Regions from separate parts of the Desulfosporomusa polytropa genome, predicted to be linked through region 1. Evidence: riboswitches for the same ligand, from Rfam matches in the RefSeq annotation. Region 1 holds a riboswitch; each other region holds the start of a gene.

Region 1 (7,382 bases):
TTTTACGGTTATTATCAAGGCCGGAATAGAATATGAACGTACGCTTTTTACTTACAGCCCCTTCCTGAATATCAGGGAGGGGCTTACTTATTATTATGCGAAAATGAGGGGGAAATAACCTATGAATCAAGAACAAACTGCAAAAAACAAGGCCATCGTGGTTGTTAGTTTTGGCACTTCCTATCCGGAAACCTTAAAGCTGAATATTGAATGCATTGAGAATCTATTCAGTAAAACTTTTCCTGACTATGAGGTGCGTCGGGCATTTACTTCTCGTACTGTCATTAAACGGATAGCCGAGCGGGACGGAGTTCAGATTGATAATGAGCGACAAGCCTTAGAACGTCTTCAGGCCGAAGGGTTTCAGGAAGTATATATTCAACCGCTGCATATTGTGCCTGGTGCTGAATATGACAAAGTAAAGGGACTTGTTAGCCATTACGCTCATGCCAAGGAAAAGGCTTTTGAAAAAATCCGATTAGGTCGTCCGCTCCTTTATTATATGGGACAGGACAATCATCCAGATGACTATGCAATTGCCATTAAAGCCCTGGCGACTCAACTGCCTAACTCTGAGCCAGACAGAGCCGTTGTGCTTATGGGCCATGGTGGAATGCACCCGGCTAATGCGGCTTATGCAGCTCTACAGTTAAAGCTCGAAGATGCTGGCCTTACTAATGTCTTTGTCTATACAGTAGATGGCTTCCCTTCGTTGAGCCGGATTATCGACAAACTAAAACAGAACCAGGTGAAAAAAGTTACGCTGATGCCGTTTATGTTGGTAACTGGTGATCATGCCACTAATGACATGGCTGGTGATGAAGAGGACTCTGCTAAGTCACAGTTAGCAGCAGCCGGTTTTGAAGTGGATATATATTTCCACGGGTTGGGTGGAAATGTCGACATTCAAGATATCTATATATCCCATCTCCGGTCAGCTATTGTCCACCAACCGCACGGACATGCTCATAGATGCGGCAAGGGACATTGCCATAGTCATGGCAATGCTGGTCATAGCAAGGATCATGGACATAGCTACTAATAGTTAGTTGAATCGAAAAATTGAATACTGATGAGACAGGTGCCTGAAAAGGCTTAATAGGGAAGATCGGTGAAAAACCGGCGCGGTCCCGCCACTGTAATGGGGAGCAAACCCAAGGTATGCCACTGAGATGATAGTCTTGGGAAGGTTTGGGTGAACTACGATCCAGAGCCAGGAGAACTGCCTGTCTGACAATCACCGATTAACCCGCGAGTGATGGGAAGGGGATTTTTAGCGATAGTTTGTTATTCTATTAACAAGCTATCAAAAGTACCGCCGATACATTTCTGGGTCAGTCCTGGAAGTGTATTTTTTTATGTTTGACAGCTATCTAAGGATAATTATATTAAGGAGAGAAAGAATTGATGAAAAAAATGAAAACGACTAAAAAAAGCAATGCTTTGCTGTATGCTATGGTGACAAGCGCGTTGTTATGCCAGCTTCCGGGGGGTGCTCAGGCTGAGGAGCAAGACCAGTTTTCTTTTGATCAGGTGGTGATTACGGCTAATCGCGTGCCAACAAAAATATCGGAAACGGCAGCGAATGTGACAGTAATCACCAGTGAAGAAATTGAGAAAGGAAATTATCACAATTTAGGAGATATATTAAAGCATACTCCCGGGGTGAATATCGGGTCATATGGTAATCCAGGCAGTATTAGCGCTCCTTTTATCAATGGCAGTGAACAGGTTATTGTTTTGATTGATGGCCGGCGAATGAACATGCCGAATGGCATTGGCGGCTTTGGCTCGGCAACTACTAACTTGACAGGTCTTGTAGGTACTGAAAATATTGAACGTATTGAAATTGTAAAAGGTGGGAGATCAGCCTTATATGGTGCGGATGCTGTTGGCGGCGTAATTAATATCATTACCAAAAAGGGTGAAAAAAACCAGACCACTGTCAAGGTTTCTGGCGGTAATTGGGATAGTCGCAATTTTTCAATGACAAATCAGGGAAAAGATGGTGACTTTAGTTGGTATTTTAGTGCTGATAAAAAACATTTAGGCAATTATACCGATGGCAGTGGTAAGACTGTCGATTATACAGGTGTTGATCAAAATGCGTATACCCTGAGGCTGGATAACAAGGTGGGCAACGGTGATTTGACAGTATCCTATGAATATTTTAATGACGAAAATGAAAGTGAAGCTGCGGATGAGTATGACAAGATCAGGCAGCACAATTGGGATATTACTTACAGAGAAAGCACCTCAGCCACTACCGATTACCAAGTAAAGGTCTACCAGAATGCTTCTCACCGGTTTAGTGAAAGCTCTGATAATGATGTAAGAATTAAAGGATTTAATTACCAAATTAATTCAAAACTTGGTGATAAGCATACGTTGTCCTCAGGAATTGACTGGCGTAAGGATGAAATCCAAAGTTCATCTTATGGCAATAAGGATAATACCGTAAAGGGGCTTTACCTTCAAGATAGATGGGATATAGCTGAAAAATTTAGTGTAACTCCGGGCTTTCGTTACGATGATAATGGTGTATATGGCAAGAGTTCGACTCCACATGTTGCGGCAAATTATAAAGCCAGTGAGAGAACTACTTATTACGCATCATGGGGAGAGGTATTTCACGCTCCGCGGTTTGATGATTTGTACTGGCCGCATCAGGTAAGCACCTATGGTTCGAAGACCTATACCTATGATGGCAATCCTGATTTAAAGCCGGAAACCGGCTGGAGTATGGAAGTAGGTATGAACCACAAATTTGATGATACTACCGAAGGGAAGATCGCATATTTTAAACGTAAATTGTCAGATGCCATTACCTGGAAGGATATTGGCACAAATGTAAACAACCAACATTGGATACCGTCAAATGTCGATAAACAAAAAGCCGATGGCATTGAACTTCAGGTAAGTAAACAGTTGACTCCTGTACTAAAAGGATTTATCGGATTTAACTATGTGGATGCCCAAAATAAAAGCGGCAGCGCGGCCTATACTCAAGACACCAATATTCCTAAAAAGACCTGGAATATTGGTGTATCCTACGCGGATGAAAAAGTAAGTGTTGATGTTAAAGGCACAGCGGCATTTGATAGAACAGACCCTAAATACTACAATTATATCGAGAAAAGTTATTGGGTATGGGATGCTGATGTCAATTGGAAATTAAGTAAGGAATATACGACCTTTCTTACTATTAATAATATTTTTGATAAGTATTATGACGGTTATGCCAGTTATCCGCGTGGTGGGCGTAATTATGTACTAGGGGTAAAAGCTGTATTTTAATGGACAAACTTTGCCAAAATCGTTAATTAGGCATATTAGTTGGCGGTTATTGGTAATTTGCGATGAAAGGGATATATGTATGAATAACAAGGAAATAAAACTCCACAAAAAGCGGGAGCTTACAACTGCCAGGGAACTGATTGACTGGTATCCGACGGTTGACGAGTCACGCTGCCAGGGATGCAAAATTTGTTTTGATTTTTGTCCTAAAAAGGTATACGAATTTGACGAAGCAAAGCAAAAGGCAGTGGTTGTCAATCCTTACGAGTGTGTTGTATTATGCAGCGGTTGTCTGCCAAAATGTCCGCAGCAGGCAATTTCTTTTCCTAAAAGAGCAGACTTTGAGCATTTTGTCCATTATCTTCTCTGAGCCGGATTTAACAGTTTTCCAAGCTGACTACCGTCATAGCTGGCAGTTTGAATGAATGGAGTGAACAACTTTGAAAATGAGAAAAATTCTTAACAGCAGAAAACGCTGGCTGATGTTCGGAGTTGTGGTGGTTGCTGTAGTTTGTTTCGGAGCTATGCTGTTTTGGAAAACCCATAATACTGGTGCAGGGAATATGGCTAAGACTAGTGCAGTAAAACCATTGGTTACAGTAGAGACTGTTTTGCGGCAGGATATGTTGTCAAGGATTGTATTAAGCGGCCAGACAGTAGCGGCAGCACAGATCGATATTGCGCCCAAGTATAAGGGATATATTACAAAGGTTGCCGTTGAGTTGGGGCAGTTAGTAACTGCCGGGCAAGTGCTGGTTGTGCAGGATACTCTGGATATCGAACTATCTATTGCGCAGACAACAGCAGCTATCCAGCAGGCTAGTGCCGAAACCATTGAAACAAAAGCCGCTTATGAAGCTGACTATCAAAAAGCTGAGGCTAATTATGAGCGAAATTTTGCTAATTATCAGCGTTATGAATCCTTACATAATAGTGGCGCTGTTTCCCGTGAGGCACTTGATATCGCGAAACAACAAATGATTAATACCAAGGCTGTTTTGGCGGCTTTGCAGGAACAGGCGATGGACAGCGGGATTCCCGCCGTATTGGCAAGTAAGCAGGCTGCACTGGCTAAGGTCAGATACAATCTGGAAGCTTTAGAAAAACAGTATGAAGATCGGATATTGCGCGCACCACGGGACGGTATTATCGGTTACCGGCAGGCAGAAGCGGGGGCCTTTGTCAAGGCAGGTCAAAAACTACTGACTGTTGTCGATAATGGCAGTAACTACATTGAATGTCAGGTCTCTGAACAGAATGCCGCCCAAATCCGTACAGGTATGCAGGTGAAGGTGACTATTGATTCGTTGGGGCAGGACTATCCTGGCACGATTATTTATGTGAGTCCGGCAAGTGATGCCAAGACGCAGGCTTTTACTGTCAGGCTGGCGCTTACGCAGGGAGAATCGGCGATTAGAAGCGGTATGTTTGCTCATGCTGATATTACAGGATTACTTAGACCGCAGACTTTATTTGTTGCCAAAACGGCTATTTTAGAAAAAAACGGCAAGAAATATGTGTTTGTAATTAATGATAATAATCAAGCTGAACAACGCCTGGTGACAACCGGACAACGCAATGATGATTCTGTGGAGATTCTTACAGGCATTAACGATGGGGAGCGCGTGGCGGTCAGTAATATAGCCCGCCTTAAACAGGATACGGTGGTTGAAACGGAAGAACGAGGAAAATCCTTATGAATATTACTCGCTTTTCCATTCAACGTCCTGTGGGCATAACAATGATTGTTATGTTATTTGTGGTGCTTGGTTTATATAGCTTCTTTCACATCGGGGTTGAGTTATTGCCGGCACTAAATAATCCCTATTTCTCCATATCAGTTGAATATCCCGGCGCCAGTGTGGAGGAAGTTGAAGAAAGTGTTATTAAACCTTTGGAGAAGGAACTGGCTTCACTGACTCATCTACAGAAAATTCTTGCAATAGCTAAGCCGGAAAAAGCTACGATTGTATTAGAATTTGACTATACGGCCAATGCCGATATTGCGTCCATTGATGCGTCTAAGGCGATCAACCGGGTACGCAAAAATCTGCCAGATGAGGTCGATGAGCCTGTGATAATCAGGCGGGACGCCAACGCTGAGCCAATTATGGAAATTGCGGTAAAAGCCAAATATACGTTGTCTGATATCTATGGCAAGGCTGATCAGATTTTTAAAGAACGGTTGCAGCGGGCTGATGGTGTTTCTGATATTACAGTTGGCGGCGGCCGTGACCGGGAAGTGGCCGTTTTAGTTGACCGCGATAAATTAGCATTGTACAATTTGTCGCTAGATCAGATTGCAAACCGCATTGAAGAAAATAATCTGTTGCTGCCTGCTGGTTCGGTACACACAGATATGATGGAAAGTGATGTGCGTTTGGTCGCCCGTTACAATTCACCAGATGAAATTAAGCGAGTATATCTTCCTAATGCGAACGGTGCAGCTGTGCCGTTAACTGAGATCGCGGAGGTAATTGAGCAAGACAGTCGTGTAAGCCGTTATGCCAGGGTAAACGGGGATGATACGGTTTCTTTGAAGGTGTATAAAAACAGTGAGGCCAATATTGTCAATACTGTGAAGGCTGTACAAGTGCAACTGGCAGCGCTGCGCAGCGAATATCCAGAATATCAGTTTATAGTGGTGGCTAATGACGCTACTTATATTGATAAATCCTTGAAAAATACACTGACTGCGTTGGTCGAGGGCATAATTACTACTGGTTTAGTACTGTTTTTGTTCCTGCGCGGCTGGCGTTCAACAGTTGCGGTCATGATTGCGATACCTACTTCGTTAATCTCAACTTTTTTGGTTATGTATGCGGTAGGATTTACCTTTAATATGATGTCTTTAATGGGTATGGCGTTATGTATTGGGATATTAGTTGATGATGCGATTGTTGTGCTGGAAAATATTCACCGGCATCGGCAGATGGGAAAAATGCCGGCAGTAGCTGCTGAAGAAGGACGCAATGAAATTGGTATGGCCGCGATTGCGATGACCTTGTGCGATGTGGTCGTATTTTTGCCGATTGCCTTTATGACCGATATGACTGGTCAGTATTTTCGCCAATTTGGTTTAACGATTGTATTTGCCACGTTGTTTTCGTTGTTCATATCATTTACGCTGACGCCTATGCTGGCCTCACGTTTATTTGTCGCCGGGGCTGCGCCTGCGCTGACTTCAGGAAAAATATGGGCGTTTATGGACAGGCTAGAAACAGCAGCAGTTAAAAACTACGAGAAGCTGTTGTGTTGGAGCCTAGATCATGGTAAGCGGGTAGTTGCTGCTGTCCTTGTTTTGTTTATTGCTACTATTTTGTTGCTGCCAACAGGGATTATTGGCGCCGAGTATATGCCACTGACAGATGAAAGCAGCTTCCAGATCTCTGTTGAATTACCAATAGGTCAAAATCTAGAGATGACAGATGCGGTAGTGAATGAGTTGGAACAGTATATACTGACAATCCCGGAAGTGACTTATTGTTTAAGTGATATAGGTTTGGTCAGCAGCAACAAAGCCAAGCTGACTGTGCAGCTTGTTGGTAAAAGAGAACGCAGTCGCAGCGTTTGGCAAATTACTGATGCAACCCGAAGTTTTGCCAAAAATAATCTTCCTCAAGCAGCGGTACGAATTTCTGAAGCAAAGTCATCGGTGGCTGGTATTTCGACAGGTGGCGGCGAAGAGCATTCCTCGCTATTGATTTATTTGCTGGGGTCAGATATGGATAGTTTGGTTAAATATTCCTATAAAATGCAAAAAATACTGACTAAGGTTACAGGCACTAAAGATATCCGGAGTAACTACCGGGTAGGGGTTCCTGAATTCAAACTAACAGTGGACAGAGACCGGATGAAATTTTTCAATACCTCGGTGCAGGATGTTAAGGAAGCATTTTCTGGCGCTATTAGTGGGAAAAAGGCTGGCGTACTGCCAAATGACAGCCAAAATAACGGGCGGGATACAGATATTGTTGTTCGGCTCAAGGGCAGTGATAATTTTAGACCCTCTGACCTGATAACCATTCCAGTTAAGGCTGATAATAAAACGGTATTTTTGGGGGATATAGCCCATATTGAAGAAA
Region 2 (7,382 bases), 660 kb from region 1:
CTGCTGTCCAGAAAAATTTCTATGAAGACTATGAAAATACTATCAATGTAGTGAAAGATGCATTTACTAAAACCCGATTTTTTAAAGATGTTGCACTAAATACTCTGCAGGATTTGGCTAATAATTTGATTGAACCGCTGATTAATGCGCATGGTGTAATTAATCATATGAATTTGGTGCGTCGGCAGGATGATTATACGTTTCATCACTCGGTTAATGTAGCTATTATTTGTGGGGTACTGGGTAAATGGCTTGGCTATGTAGGTAAAGAGTGGCAGGATTTGATACTGGCCGGTTTGCTTCACGATATTGGTAAAACGCAAATTCCACTTGAAATATTAAATAAACCTGGCAAGCTTATGCCTGAAGAGATGGAGATTATGCAGCTGCATACAACCCGTGGCTACAAGCTGCTGCGTGATAAACCAGGCATTCCCCAAGGCGTCATTCACGGAATTCTCCAGCATCATGAACGGTTTGACGGCAGTGGCTATCCGCTTGCCGTCCCAGGCGATCAAATCCATAGATATGCGAAAATTATTGCGGTTGCCGACATATATGATGCCATGACTTCAGATCGCGTTTATCATCGAAAAAGTTCGCCATTTGCTGTAGTCGAAATGGTTGTTGGAGAAATGTTTAATAAACTCGACCCGGAGATTGTTACAATTTTTTTAAATAATGTTCGCGACTATTTTATCGGCAATATTGTTGAATTAAGTGATGGTCGCCAGGCTGAAGTAATTTACCTGGGACAGTTTATGGCAGCAAGACCAATAGTTGTTACCGAAGATAAAGAATATATTGATTTAGAATGTAACAAAACACTGAGTATTGTGAAAGTTATTAGAGCTTAAAATAAATAATTGAAATAAGGGGATTACTTATGAACAAAAAGGCCGTCGTGCTATTGTCAGGCGGACTGGACTCTACTGTATGCATGGCTGTTGCACGTAATGAAGGCTATGAACTTTTACCGATCAGCTTTAATTACCATCAGCGGCACAAAAAAGAACTTGCTGCTGCCGCTAGCGTAGCTGAACATTATAAGGTTAGCCGCCATTTAATTATTGAAACCAATATGGAGGCTATTGGTGGTAGCGCCTTGACAGATACGAGTATAGCTGTACCGGCAGGCGAAATTGGTGCAACTACAGTACCAATTACTTATGTACCTGCACGGAACTTGATATTTCTTAGCTATGCACTTGGTTATGCAGAGGTAACAGGCGCTGAACGGGTATATATTGGTGTTAATGCTCTCGATTACTCAGGTTATCCTGATTGTCGACCCGAGTTTATTGCTATGTTTCAGCAATTGGCTAACTTTTCTACTAAAGCAACTGCGGAAGATGGCAGAAAAATTATGATTGAGACGCCACTGATAAGCTTAACCAAAAAAGATATTGTATTATTGGGGGACAAGCTAGGTGCACCACTCCAGCTGACAACAAGCTGCTATGAAGGCACAGATGTGGCTTGTGGGCGATGTGACAGCTGTCTTTTGCGTCTAAAAGGGTTTGCTGAAGCAGGCCGGATTGATCCGATTTTGTATCATGCTAGGAGTGAGTAATTATGAAGCCAACGACCCAGGGGCGCAGCACAAATACCAGTATTAAGGATGTCCAAAATAGCTGTGATGAACGTGGTATTGCAATTCAAAAAGTGGGAGTCAGTGATGTGCATCTGCCGTTTTTAATAAAAACTAAAAGCGGCTCATTTCAAAGCGTTTTAGCCAAAATTAAGCTTACTGTTGATTTACCGCAAGAGTTCAAAGGGACACATATGAGCCGGTTTATTGAAATCCTCAGCGACTGGAGTCAAAAGCCGGTGTCCTACCGGGAAATTGAGTATATGTTAACAGACACAATTGATCGTTTGCAGGCCAAACGCGCCCATATTGATATTACTTTTAAATATTTTATTGAAAAAATGGCTCCTGTGAGTGGTCTCAAAAGTATGCTTGATTGTGATTGCATGTTTTCTGCTAACTTAACCCGCGGTGAGCATCTGGACTTTATGTTTGGTATTACGGTACCATTTACCTCACTATGTCCCTGCAGCAAGGAAATATCACAATATGGGGCGCATAACCAGCGGGGCATTATGCGGGTAAAGATTAAACAGCATCCTGGAAATTTTATCTGGATTGAAGATTTGGCAAAAATGATGGAAGAACAAGGCAGTTGTCAGGTATATTCCCTTTTAAAACGTGGGGATGAAAAATATGTTACCGAAAAAGCATATGAAAATCCTAAATTTGTTGAAGATGTACTCAGAGACTTAGTATTAACGTTGCGCAAGATTGATGGTGTTCAGTGGTTTGAAATTGAATGTGAGAACTATGAATCCATTCATAACCATAGCGCCTATGCCACACATACTGAGTGTGTAGATAGCTAATAGACGGCGCCGGACTGCGAAGTCTAAGTCCGGCGCCGCATTTGGCTTTAGTGATTATTCAGCAGTATAGTCACCATTTGCATCATATTTGGCAGTTAAGGTTTGGTTAGCCATAGCGCTTTTCGAGCTAGTGGCTGAAGTACTGCTGCCTGTTTGCGATTGTTTAGCTAGTTTGCTTAATTTGTTCATATCCGCCGAGGTAGCGGAAGCTGTGGTGGTAGAAGAAGTAGCGGAAGTTCCAGACGTTCCGGTGGTGTTACTAGAGTAATCGTTGTTAGCATCCATTTTGGCAGTCAAGGTACCATATTCACTTTTACTTGCTGCTTGTTTGCTTTGTTTGGATTGTTCCATAATGTGATTACCTCCCTAAATTTTTATTTGGTCATGTGACCAATATTAGTATCAGAAAACACATATCAAGTCATACCAGGGATTTTTTGCCCTAGCAGAAATATGCGGCTGAAGTCCTTTTCGAGGTTAAATATGAAACAGTTAATTGTAAATGCGGATGATTTTGGGTTGCATGAAAATATTAATCTTGGTATTATTGAAGGCCATATTAAGGGCTGTATAACAAGTACTTCGATTATGGCCGGTGCTCCAGCTTTTGAACATGCGGTAGCTGTAGCTGCTGACCATCCACAGCTCGGAATTGGTGTTCATCTTACCCTTGTAGGCGGATTGCCGATAGCTGAACCTAGTTCCATTCCTTCACTAGTTGATGGTGAGGGGATGTTATATACTAGTTATCCGGCATTTTTAAAAAAGTTTTGTTTGGGAGATATTCGCCTTGCTGATATGCACCGTGAGCTTACTGGACAGGTGAAAAAAATACTATCAACTGGACTTAAGATTACTCATCTTGACAGCCATCAGCATATGCATGTGGTGCCGGGGATTCTCGATATTGTGCTAAGTATTGCTAAAGAATTCAATATCCAGGCTATGCGGATACCGGCTGAATCGCTGGTGTTCTTAGGTGGTTTTAAACCAGGCGCCGGCAGGGTGATTGGCCGCTTTGGTCTTAGCACGCTGGCTGGCTTGGCTCGTTTTAAGGCCCGGCAGGCTGGTCTAGCTGCACCCGATTATTTCTATGGAATGTTAGCAGGCGGCAGTATGGAAGAAAGGCTTCTACTCAATATTATAAACAACTTATCTGCAGGTATAACAGAAGTTATGGTTCATCCTGGCATTGATGAGGCTGCACTCAACAGCATATTTAATTGGCAATACCATTGGCAGCAGGAACTGCAGGCAGTGACCAGCTGCCAGGTTGCTAGTCGTTTGCAACAAGAGAATATTGAACTCGTGTCATTTGCCAGGCTGAGTAACAGTAAAGGGTGATGAATTTGAAGGTAGTAGTAACTGGTGGCGCTGGTTTTATCGGTTCGCACACTGTGGATAAGATGATAGACAGAGGCTGGGAAGTTGTCATAATTGACAATTTGAGTACTGGATTACGAGCCAATGTTAATATTGGAGCCAGGCTTGTTCAAATGGATATATTGGATAATACATTGGTAGAGTTGTTTTCACGGGAAAAATTTGACTGTGTTTTGCATCTTGCTGCGCAGACGGCTGTGCCTTATTCGATTGAGCATCCTGATATTGATTGTCAGGTTAATTTACTCGGCTTGGTGAATGTAATGGAAGCCTGCCGTAAAACAGGCGTCAAACGCGTGGCCATTGCCTCCAGCGCCGCTGTATATGGCGATGCTGCCAGTCTGCCGATTACTGAAGATATGGAGCTTAAGCCAGGGTCCTTTTATGGTCTGACCAAGTGCACCAGTGAGAAGTATCTTGCGTTATACAGCCAGATATACCATATTGATTATGTTGCTCTCCGGTATGCCAATGTGTATGGAGAACGTCAGGGAGATGGCGGCGAAGGCGGGGTAGTGAGCATCTTTACCCGCAAAATAGCGGAAGAGCAGCCTATGTATGTCTTTGGTGATGGTGGTCAAACAAGGGACTTTATTTATGTCGGTGATGTGGCTGAGGCGAATTGCCAAGCGCTTACTGCGCCGTTGTCAGCGGTAAACCGGGTATATAATGTCAGTACGCAGACGCAGACTAGTGTCAATGACCTTGCCGCACTATTAAATAAAGCGGCTGCTAAATCAGCAAAACCGAATTACTTGCCAGCAAGAGACGGCGATATCTATCATTCTACGTTGTCTAACAAGGCGGCTGTTACTCTTCTTGGCTGGAAGCCGGCGATGCCGCTTGCTGATGGTTTGGGTCGGACTTACCATTCCATCAAGGAAAAACTATAAAAGATATGGAAGAAAATCACCCAAGATAAGCAGCGGGTGATTTTTTTGCAACTGTGTAATCTTTTGGCAGGAAAGGGCGTACTTAATTAATTTTGATAATAATTGTCTTGTTAGCAGGAAAATAGTCAAGTATATGGAATTATACCACTAACATAATTTGATAGTGTAAGGGAATGGGTGCTTTGTGCTTAATAGGGAAGTCTGGTGTAATACCGGCACGGTCCCGCCACTGTAATGGGGATGCCTCCTAAATTTGCCACTGGGAAACCGGGAAGGCTTAGGGCGGCGATGAACCAGAGTCAGGAGACCTGCCTGTTCTAACACACGCCGTTAGGACCTACGGAAGATAGGCAGGTGTGGGTACAATAATCAGGCAAAATTTATGTATTGTTTGGTATTATACCCCCTGCTAAGGGGGTTTTTCTATTGTCTGACAAGCAAATGCGCAAAGGAATAACTACAGGGACTTGTGCAGCCGCAGCGGCCAAGGCGGCAGTAATGGCTTGGCAAGGTCAGCAGGTTGCTGCAGTTGAGGTCATTTCGCCGCAAGGCATAATGCTGGTAGCACCAATAGCCGAAAGTCATGCGCTGACACATGGTGGTGTTGGCTGGGTAATTAAGGATGCTGGTGATGATCCGGATATTACGAATGGGGTTAAAATTGCAGCTGAAGTAATTATAACTGATCAACCAGGTATTATTATCAGGGCCGGTGAGGGCGTAGGGACGGTGACAAAGCCGGGTCTGGCTATGCCGGTAGGCGAACCGGCTGTAAACCCTGGACCGCGTACTATGATTACGCAAGCAGTTAATGATTGTTTGCCAGCAGGCAAAGGTGCTATTGTTACTATTTCGGTTCCCAACGGGGAGGCATTAGCTGCTAGAACGCTCAATCCCATATTAGGAATTGTCGGCGGTTTATCCATTATTGGTACTACCGGGATTGTTGAACCCATGTCTGAAGAAGCTTTTAAGAATTCGCTAGTTCCTCAGATCAGTGTGGTGCAGGCGCTGGGATATGACGAAATCGTTTTTGCGCCTGGGAAGATTGGACAGGATATTGCCATTAATCGGTATGGTTTGCCAGCAGAAACGGTTGTGCAAACTAGCAATTTTATGGGGCATATGTTGGAACATGCCGTGAAGTATGGAATGCGGCAGGTGCTTTTGTTTGGTCATCTAGGTAAAATTGTTAAGGTGTCAGCCGGAATATTTCACACTCATAATCGAATGGCTGATGCCCGGATGGAAACATTAGCTGCCTATTTGGCTGTCAGCGGGGCGCCACAGGCTGCCATTGAAGAGATATTGTCTTCGACTACAACAGAAGCAGCTATGCCAATTATTGCTCGCTATAATATGAATAAGGTATATAATTTATTAGCTGAAAGGGCTAGTGCCAGAGCGATGCGTTATGTGTTTGGTGATTTAACCGTGGGGACAGTCATCGTGACTTTGAAGGGAGAGATACTGGGCCTTGATCAGACGGCCCGGGAAATTGGAGGCCATTTAGGATGGAATGTACCTATCGAATAATTATTGTCGGTATTGGTCCCGGTTCGCCTGATTATATGTTGCCAATAGCCAGCCGGACAATTGCAGCGGCTACTATTTTGGTCGGTAGCCAACGGGCGCTGGATACGTTTGCGTCGATTAATCAGGTTACCAAGGTGATTGATAAAGATATTAGCGGTGTGCTTGATTTTATTGAGCAGCAGCTTGCCAGTCAGGATGTAGTTGTTATGGTATCAGGTGATCCCGGGTTTTACAGTATGTTGACTGCGCTGAGAAAGCGTTTTGTCGCAGAATGTCTTACTGTTATCCCAGGGATTAGTTCAGTGCAGCTTGCTTTTGCGCGAGTGGCTGAGGTTTGGCAAGACGCGGCTTTAATCAGTATGCATGGCCGTAAGGCGGCTGATGACGTACTATGCTATCATCCTGGATATAAGTTGGGGATATTAACAGATACGCAGCATAATCCTGCGAACATTGCTGGTATTTTGTTAGAACATGGTTGGCCTACGAATGCTTGTGTATGGTTATGTACCAACCTGTCCTATGATAATGAAGAAGTAGTTGCTACGACGTTGGCTGAGACAAAAACAATTGCTGGATTTGAACATAGTGTAATGGTGGTGAAATCATGACGCAGAGACTAGGGATTCCAGACAGCCAGTTTATTCGTGGCGATATTCCGATGACGAAGCAGGAAATTAGGATATTAACATTAGCAAAAGCCATTATTGCCACTAACGATACTGTCATTGACATTGGTGCAGGTACAGGCTCGCTGTCTGTAGAAGCTGCTTTATTAGCCGAACAGGGCAAAGTATTTGCGATTGAACGGGAAGCAGAAGGTATTGAATTAATTAAGGCTAATGCCGCTAAATTTAAAGCTAGTAATGTTGAGGCCATACTGGGAGCCGCCCCTGAGGCCCTAAATGGATTGCCAGCTGCTGATGTTATTTTAATTGGTGGTAGCGGTGGGCTTTTGCCAGATATACTAGCATGTGCTGATAAGTTGCTTAAACCGGGTGGCCGGCTGGTGATAACAGCCGTCACGGTGGAAACGCTGTCAACTGCGCTCCATATTATGAGAGCTAAAAAGGAATACAGCGTGGATGCCTGCGCTGTCCAGGTAACCCGAATTCAACCAGTAGGTACCAGTAATATGTTCAAGGCACTTAATCCGATATACATAAT
Region 3 (7,382 bases), 1.8 Mb from region 1:
GACTCTTAGTTGACACCGCTCCATTGCTACCTTATCCAGTGGTTTTATGGCTGCAATTAGTTCTTCAAGCATTAGTTTTACCTCCCAGATTATTGAGCATTTTAATAGCTATATAGAGCATATCAACAACCATGGAAGCACCAATTCCCTCCCCTAGCCTGACCCCCAATTCCAAACAAGCTTCTAGCTGCAGATGACGTAATGCAATAATATGAGCCGGTTCGCCAGAAAGGTGCGATGCAAACATATACTCTTTACTCAGGGGCTCAATGGCATTAGCGATTAAAGCCGCAGCAGTAGTGTTAAGTCCGTCGATGACAACAGCGCAGCGATTGGCAGCTGATCCGAGGATTACGCCAGCTAGTGCACCTAATTCAAAACCGCCCACTTTGGCTAAAACATCCAAGCCATCCTGTGGATTGGGCTTATTAACAGCTAAGGCTTGACCAACAATCTCCATCTTGGTCTTAAGCCGGCTGTCTGATATCCCGGTTCCCCGCCCAGTTACTTTTTCCGGAGTTAGACCGGTAAACGCTCCGACAATAGCGGCACTGGATGTTGTATTACCAATACCCATCTCCCCCAAACTAAAGCAGCGAAAACCGTGCCTCACTCGGTCATTAACAATTTCGATACCTGTTTCCACCGCCTGTATGGCCTGCTCACGCGTCATTGCCGGGCCTTGGGTGAAGTCCTGCGTGCCATAGGCAATCTTTCGATGCCACAGTCCGGGAACATACGACATGTCCCCAGCCACGCCCATATCAACCACAACCATATCCGCCCCGCAGAAGTTGGCAAAAGCATTGGCACTCGCGCCTTTGGAGATAAGATAATTGGCTGTCATATGAATCGTTGTTTCGATTGGATAAGCACTCACCACACGTCTAGCCACTCCATGGTCAGCTGAAGCTACCACCATACAAGCCTTTGGCAGTGTAGGCCTTAGTTCACCTGTTATTCCGGCATACTTTTGTACCATCTCTTCCAATCGGCCCAGACTGCCTGCTGACTGTAATAAGCCAGCCAAGCTAGCCTGTACCTGTTCTTTGATTGCTGTATCTGGAGCCATAATCTTCACTAACGTTTCTTGCAGTACGCTCATAATACCTCCTGTTGTTAGATAATAAAAGTAAAAGGCTTTTTTGGTTAAGCCCAAAAAAGCCTTCTTGTCCATGAAGGATGGTTCTGCGATTAAGGCAGGTCTCCTGGCTCCCGGTTCATCAGCTCTTACGCCTTCCCCTTGACGAGTGGCCATGTAAGATCTCCCCGGTACAGTGGTGGGCCCGCGCCTATGTATAGTCTATAGTCTCCCTATACTCAGACTTCCCTATTCTCCCCCTAGAGGGCACCTTATCCGTAAAATATGTATAATTTTATGGTCATTATAACAGACGGCCTTACTACCGTCAATGGTGAAATCCAGTTTTACTGCTTTACTCAATAAAATAAGCTTTTGAGTACTTGTGAACCTTTGCGTACTTTGCGGTAACCACCTTAAGATAGGCTTGATTGAGGTTGTATCGGTTTGTAAAACAACAAAGGACACAAAGAGTTATGGTGAGGGGGTTTTACTTTTGTCATTGCCACAAAAGTAACAAAAAGTCTAGGACCAAAGCCTCCAAAAGCTGAAAAGCCAGGCGGTATTCCTAAAATCCGTAAACTACGCTCAAACAGTACGGATTTTCTTACGGAATACCACCCGGCTTTTCTCCTGCGGAACACTTTTTCCGGCAAAGGCCGGGGAGGCACGGGGGTTACGGGGATACCACTTTGGTAATTAAGATACTGTTAACCCTTTGCGTACTTTGAATACTTTGTGTGCTTTGCGGTAACAATCCTTAAACTGAGCTTGGTTATGGGCTATGGGGTTAGGGTTGTTAACCACTAAGGACACAAAGAGCGCAAAGGGGTACGAAAGTGGAAGTCAGGAAGCAACGAGACGTTCTTTTTGCTTCCATTTGCCTAAGCGGAAGTTTACCGCCAGCAACGATGGATTATCTGGAATACAAGAAAAGGGGGTTTACTTTTGTCATTGCCACAAAAGTAACAAAAAGTCTAGGCCTAAAGCCTCCAAAAGCTGAAAAGCCAGGCGATATTCCTAAAATCCGTAAACTCGCTACGCTCAAACAGTACGGATTTTCTTACGGAATACCGCCCGGCTTTTCTCCTGCGGAGCGCTTTTTCCGGCAAAGGCCGGGGAGGCACGGGGGTTACGGGGATACCACTTTGGCAATTAGGACACCGCTAACCCTTTGCGTACTTTGCGGTAACACTCCTTAAACTGAGCTTGGTTTTGGGCTATGGGGTTAGGGTTGTTAACCACAAAGGACACAAAGAGCGCAAAGGGGTACGAAAGTGGAAGTCAGGAAGCAACGAGACGTTCTTTTTGCTTCCATTTGCCTAAGCGGAAGTTTACCGCCAGCAACGATGGATTATCTGGAATACAAGAAAGGGGGTTTTACTTTTGTCATTGCCACAAAAGTAACAAAAAGTCTAGGCCCTGAGCCTCCAAAAGCTGAAAAGCCGGGCGATATTCCTAAAATCCGTAAACTCGCTACGCTCAAACAGTACGGATTTTCTTACGGAATACCGCCCAGCTTTTCTCCTGCGGAACGCTTTTTCCGGCAAAGGCCGGGGAGGCACGGGGGTTACGGGGATACCACTTTGGCAATTAGGATACCGTTAACCCTTTGCGTACTTTGCGGTAACAATCCTTAAACTGAGCTTGGTTTTGGGCTATGGGGTTAGGGTTGTTAACCACAAAGGACACAAAGAGCGCAAAGGGGTACGAAAGTGGAAGTCAGGAAGCAACAAGACGTTCTTTTTGCTTCCATTTGCCTAAGCGGAAGTTTACCGCCAGCAACGATGGATTATCTGGAATACAAGAAAAGGGATTTTACTTTTGTCATTGCCACAAAAGTAACAAAAAGTCTAGGCCCTGAGCCTCCAAAAGCTGAAAAGCCGGACGATATTCCTAAAATCCGTAAACTCGCTACGCTCAAACAGTACGGATTTTCTTACGGAATACCGCCCGGCTTTTCTCCTGCGGAACGCTTTTTCCGGCAAAGGCCGAGGAGGCACGGGGGTTACGGGGTTACCACTTTGGCAATTAGGAGGATACCGTTAACCCTTTGCGTACTTTGAATACTTTGTGTACTTTGCGGTAACACTCCTTAAACTGAGCTTGGTTTTGGGCTATGGGGTTAGGGTTGTTAACCACAAAGGACACAAAGGGCGCAAAGGGGTACGAAAGTGGAAGTCAGGAAGCAACGAGACGTTCTTTTTGCTTCCATTTGCCTAAGCGGAAGTTTACCGCCAGCAACGATGGATTATCTGGAATACAAGAAAAGGGGTTTTACTTTTGTCATTGCCACAAAAGTAACAAAAAGTCTAGGCCCTGAGCCTCCAAAAGCTGAAAAGCCGGGCGATATTCCTAAAATCCGTAAACTCGCTACGCTCAAACAGTACGGATTTTCTTACGGAATACCGCCCGGCTTTTCTCCTGCGGAGCGCTTTTTCCGGCAAAGGCCGCGGAGGTACGGGGGTTACGGGGTTACGGGGTTACGGGGTTACGGGGTTACGTGAATTACGTGGGATGTCGATACTATCGTTCAATCCGGGGAACGTTATTCTTTCCATCTGGAAAAAAATAAGCAGCCGCTCTAAATGAGCGACTGCTTATTTTGCCTGCTGCTTAAACCGTTTACGGTTTCACAGTGGCTTTAAACATTTGCTTACCATCTTTCATTTCAATGATGACAGCACTTTTTACAGCATCATGGGTGGCATTTAACGTAGTAGAGCCAGTTACGGTCATAAAATCCTTAGTCGCAGCTAATGCTTCACGGATTTTGGCCGGTTCAGTGCTATTAGCACGTTTAATAGCATCAATTAACACATTAGCAGCATCATAACCAAGTACTGCCAGAGCGTCAGGTGCTTGGCCATACTCTTTTTTGTAGGCCTCAACAAAGGCTTGTGAGGCAGCACTGGTGTCATCCACCGAGTAGTGATTGGTGAAATAAGTATTATTTAATGCAGCCGGAGTACCGATTTCTACTAATTTAGGTGAATCCCAGCCATCGCCACCAATTATGGGAACAGTAATGCCCATTTCGCGAGCTTGTTTTACAATTTTCCCTACTTCTTCATAATAACCTGGTACATAGATAACTTCTGCATTAAGTGCTTTGACCTTAGTCAAAATGGTTTTGAAGTCCTGGTCTTTTTGCAGGTAGGCCTCTTCAGCTACTACAGCACCGCCGCCTTTAGTGAAAGCGTCTTTGAAGAAGGCAGCTAAGCCTTTACTATAATCACTGCTGTTATCAACTAAGAATACGGCTTTTTTAAGGTTTAGTGTATTAAGTACAAAGTTAGCACCAACTGTACCTTGGAACGGGTCAATGAAACATACCCGGAAGGTATAATCTTTTACTTTATTTGTTTTCTCATCAACAGTTACCTTAGGGTTGGTGGCACCGACTGCCAAGAAAGGAACTTTTGTTGATTCGGCTACACTAGAAGCAGCAATCGCGTTTGAGCTGGCAAACATTCCGGTAATAGCTACAACTTTATCTTGGGTTGCCAATTTAGTCATCGCATTGGCAGCTTCTGATGGCTCACTTTTGTTATCTGCAACAACAGCTTGAATCTGTTTGCCAAGAACACCACCCTTGGCATTAGCTTCCTTAATTGCCATCTTGGCACCATTGGCTGACGAGGTGCCCATGGTGGCATTGCCACCAGTCATTTCATTCAAAACACCAATTTTAATCTCATTAGAAGACGCACCGCCACAGCCAGTCAAAATACCTGCCATTAGTAGTACTGCTGCTAGCACGGCTACCATTTTTACACTTGTCCTGTTCATTTTGTAAATTTCTCCCCCTCTTTTTTGGCCGCAACAACTCACCTTACATATACAAATTCCTCGCATGAATACTTTCTACAACGAATTCGTTTCAGGCTGTCGAAAAGCTGGCCTTTAAAAACATCCATAAAAGTATACCGCCCGAGTACTTTTATAGTATTTTTTTAATCTTGTTTGCTATAGTTCTACATTATATTACATCCCACAGGCTTTTTCAAGATAATTAGTGATATCAATCACTAATTATCTTGATTTTTTTCACCATTTGTCCTTTTCACAAATACATTGTCCTTATTCGTCTCCCTGGCGTGTTATTTGCCGATATTCTGTCTCAATACTACTACGTTACTAATAAAAAATAAGTGTACCCATCCCGTTACTTTGGCATGAGCACACTGTGTATTAAACACTTTATTTTTTTTGAGCCGCGATAAGTTCTAATATTCCGGTCTCTTTTACTGTTTTCGTTAATTTTGCATTATCTGCTATCCATCTTGCACTAAAATCGTCTGGCCCCAGATACTGGACTGACATTCCCAGTTCCTCCATATTCTTTTTGAAGTCAGGGTCATTGATCATTTCCCTTAGCCCGGCTGTCAGCCTGGCCTTTTCAGCTGCCGGCATACCCTTGGGGGCTGCAAGTCCACTCCAAAAGTTTAAAGCAACATTAATTCCCTGTTCTTTGAAGGTTGGCACATTTTCAAAGCCGGGAATGGTTAGTCTATTTTCTTCTGCAACTCCCAATATTCTGATTGTACCATTTTTTACGTGCTCTTTTATGGCCGGTGGACTAAACACGCCAATAAGCTGCACATGCCCGCCCAAGAGAGCCGCAATGGCTTCCGACTCACCCTTGAATGGAACTTGTTTAATAGCAATACCGGCTTCCTTGGCAAACATTTCTTCGGTAATATGTACTGTCGTACCTAATCCTGAATGACCAACCTTAATTTCGCCTGGATGCTCTTTGGCGTAACTGATTAATTCATTCAAATTTCCCCATGGCTGGTCAGCAAGCGAAATTATCATTACTGACGAAGATACAACATTAACCAATGGCTCCAGGGCGGTAGGGTAATGGTATCTTGTTTCTCCATAAAGCGGCTGCAATATTGCGCTAGACCCAACAACGCCGATTGTATAGCCATCGGGTTTGGCGCCGGCAAGCTCATTCATGCCGATAGTCATTGCACCACCGGGCATATTGACTACAATCAGAGATTGCCCCAGATGCTTCAGTGCCGACCTTTCCAGTGCCCGCGCCAACATGTCAGTGCTTCCACCGGCGGCAAACGGCACAATCACCGTAATGGGTTTTGTCGGATATTTCTCTGAAACCATACTCTCTTTTGCTCCCATATTACATCCCCCCATCGTAATGCTCATACTAAATAATAGTATCACCAGGACAAGAACACCTTTGTTATTAGTCACTATACCCCCCCATTCTACATTTTTTCGCTCTGCCTTCTTTCGATAAACCAGATACCTATGTTAAAAAGCGGGATGGGCACCCACTGTATAAATAAGCGATATTATTTTTTCTGAGACGCAATCAGCTCCGCAATTCCGGTCTCTTTTACTGTTTTCGTTAATTTTGCATTATCTTCTATCCATCTTGCACTAAATTCCTCAGGCCCTAAATACTGGACTTCCATTCCCAGTTCTTCCATACTCTTTTTGAAGTCAGGATCATTGATCATTTCCCTTAGCCCTGCTGCCAGCCTGGCCTTTTCAGCTAGCGGCATATCTTTGGGAGCGGCGATTCCCGTCCAAAAGTTAAAAGCTACATCTATTCCTTGTTCCTTGAAGGTTGGCACATCCTCAAAGCCAGGGATGGTTAGTCTATTCTCCTCTGCAACCCCCAGTATTCTGATAGTACCGCTTTTTACATGTTCTTTTATGACTGCTGGATTATATACTCCAATAAGCTGCACATGCCCGCCCAAGAGAGCCGCCAAAGCTTCTGATTCACCACCCCGGAAAGGAACTTGTTTGATCGTAATACCGGCTTCTCTGGCAAACGTTTCTCCCGTAACATGTGTTGACGTACCCAACCCTCCATGTCCAAACTTGATTTCACCAGGATGCTGTTTGGCATAGCTAACTAATTCACTCAAGTTTTTCCACGGTTTTTCGGCAAGCGTGGCCACTACCACGGGTGAAGATACAACATTAACTAACGGTTCCAATGCAGTAGGATAATGGTATCTTGTCTGCCCAATAAGTGGTTGCAATATTACACTCGTGGCAACAATTCCAATTGTGTAGCCATCCGGTTTGGCACTGGCAAGTTCATTCATGCCGATAGTGGCTCCGCCACCAGGCATATTGACTACTACTAGCGGCTGACCCAGATGCTTCTGGGCTGACTTTTCCAGTGCCCTTGCCAGCACGTCTAAGCTTGAACCGGCGGCAAACGGCACAATTATTGTAATTGGTTTACTAGGATATTTCTCAGAAACCATACTCTCTTTTGCTCCCATACTACATCCCCCCATAATAATTG

What was found. A riboswitch is a leader RNA that binds a small molecule or an ion and turns the genes downstream of it on or off. The one in region 1 is predicted to bind cobalamin.
Region 2: linked by a shared signal. The riboswitch ahead of cbiD (cobalt-precorrin-5B (C(1))-methyltransferase CbiD) and the one ahead of ACZ449_RS08360 (TonB-dependent receptor plug domain-containing protein) in region 1 are both predicted to bind cobalamin.
Region 3: linked by a shared signal. The riboswitch ahead of cobT (nicotinate-nucleotide--dimethylbenzimidazole phosphoribosyltransferase) and the one ahead of ACZ449_RS08360 (TonB-dependent receptor plug domain-containing protein) in region 1 are both predicted to bind cobalamin.

The regions. Positions count from the first base shown of each region.
Region 1 covers NZ_AP042400.1:1,380,255-1,387,636, forward strand. The annotation lists gene ACZ449_RS08355 (sirohydrochlorin cobaltochelatase) at 122-1,042, shown strand; cobalamin riboswitch at 1,063-1,244, shown strand; gene ACZ449_RS08360 (TonB-dependent receptor plug domain-containing protein) at 1,408-3,297, shown strand; gene ACZ449_RS08365 (4Fe-4S dicluster domain-containing protein) at 3,377-3,667, shown strand; gene ACZ449_RS08370 (efflux RND transporter periplasmic adaptor subunit) at 3,744-4,997, shown strand; gene ACZ449_RS08375 (efflux RND transporter permease subunit) at 4,994-7,382, shown strand, end outside.
Region 2 covers NZ_AP042400.1:720,920-728,301, forward strand. The annotation lists gene ACZ449_RS05085 (HD-GYP domain-containing protein) at 1-857, shown strand, start outside; gene queC (7-cyano-7-deazaguanine synthase QueC) at 887-1,573, shown strand; gene folE2 (GTP cyclohydrolase FolE2) at 1,615-2,403, shown strand; gene ACZ449_RS05100 (hypothetical protein) at 2,458-2,754, opposite strand; gene ACZ449_RS05105 (ChbG/HpnK family deacetylase) at 2,887-3,747, shown strand; gene ACZ449_RS05110 (NAD-dependent epimerase/dehydratase family protein) at 3,753-4,679, shown strand; cobalamin riboswitch at 4,838-5,009, shown strand; gene cbiD (cobalt-precorrin-5B (C(1))-methyltransferase CbiD) at 5,121-6,215, shown strand; gene cbiE (precorrin-6y C5,15-methyltransferase (decarboxylating) subunit CbiE) at 6,194-6,826, shown strand; gene cbiT (precorrin-6Y C5,15-methyltransferase (decarboxylating) subunit CbiT) at 6,823-7,382, shown strand, end outside.
Region 3 covers NZ_AP042400.1:3,218,357-3,225,738, forward strand. The annotation lists gene ACZ449_RS16900 (nicotinate-nucleotide--dimethylbenzimidazole phosphoribosyltransferase) at 1-72, opposite strand, end outside; gene cobT (nicotinate-nucleotide--dimethylbenzimidazole phosphoribosyltransferase) at 65-1,105, opposite strand; cobalamin riboswitch at 1,182-1,371, opposite strand; gene ACZ449_RS16910 (hypothetical protein) at 2,359-2,721, shown strand; gene ACZ449_RS16915 (hypothetical protein) at 2,797-3,147, shown strand; gene ACZ449_RS16920 (ABC transporter substrate-binding protein) at 3,707-4,873, opposite strand; gene ACZ449_RS16925 (tripartite tricarboxylate transporter substrate binding protein) at 5,285-6,232, opposite strand; gene ACZ449_RS16930 (tripartite tricarboxylate transporter substrate binding protein) at 6,409-7,359, opposite strand.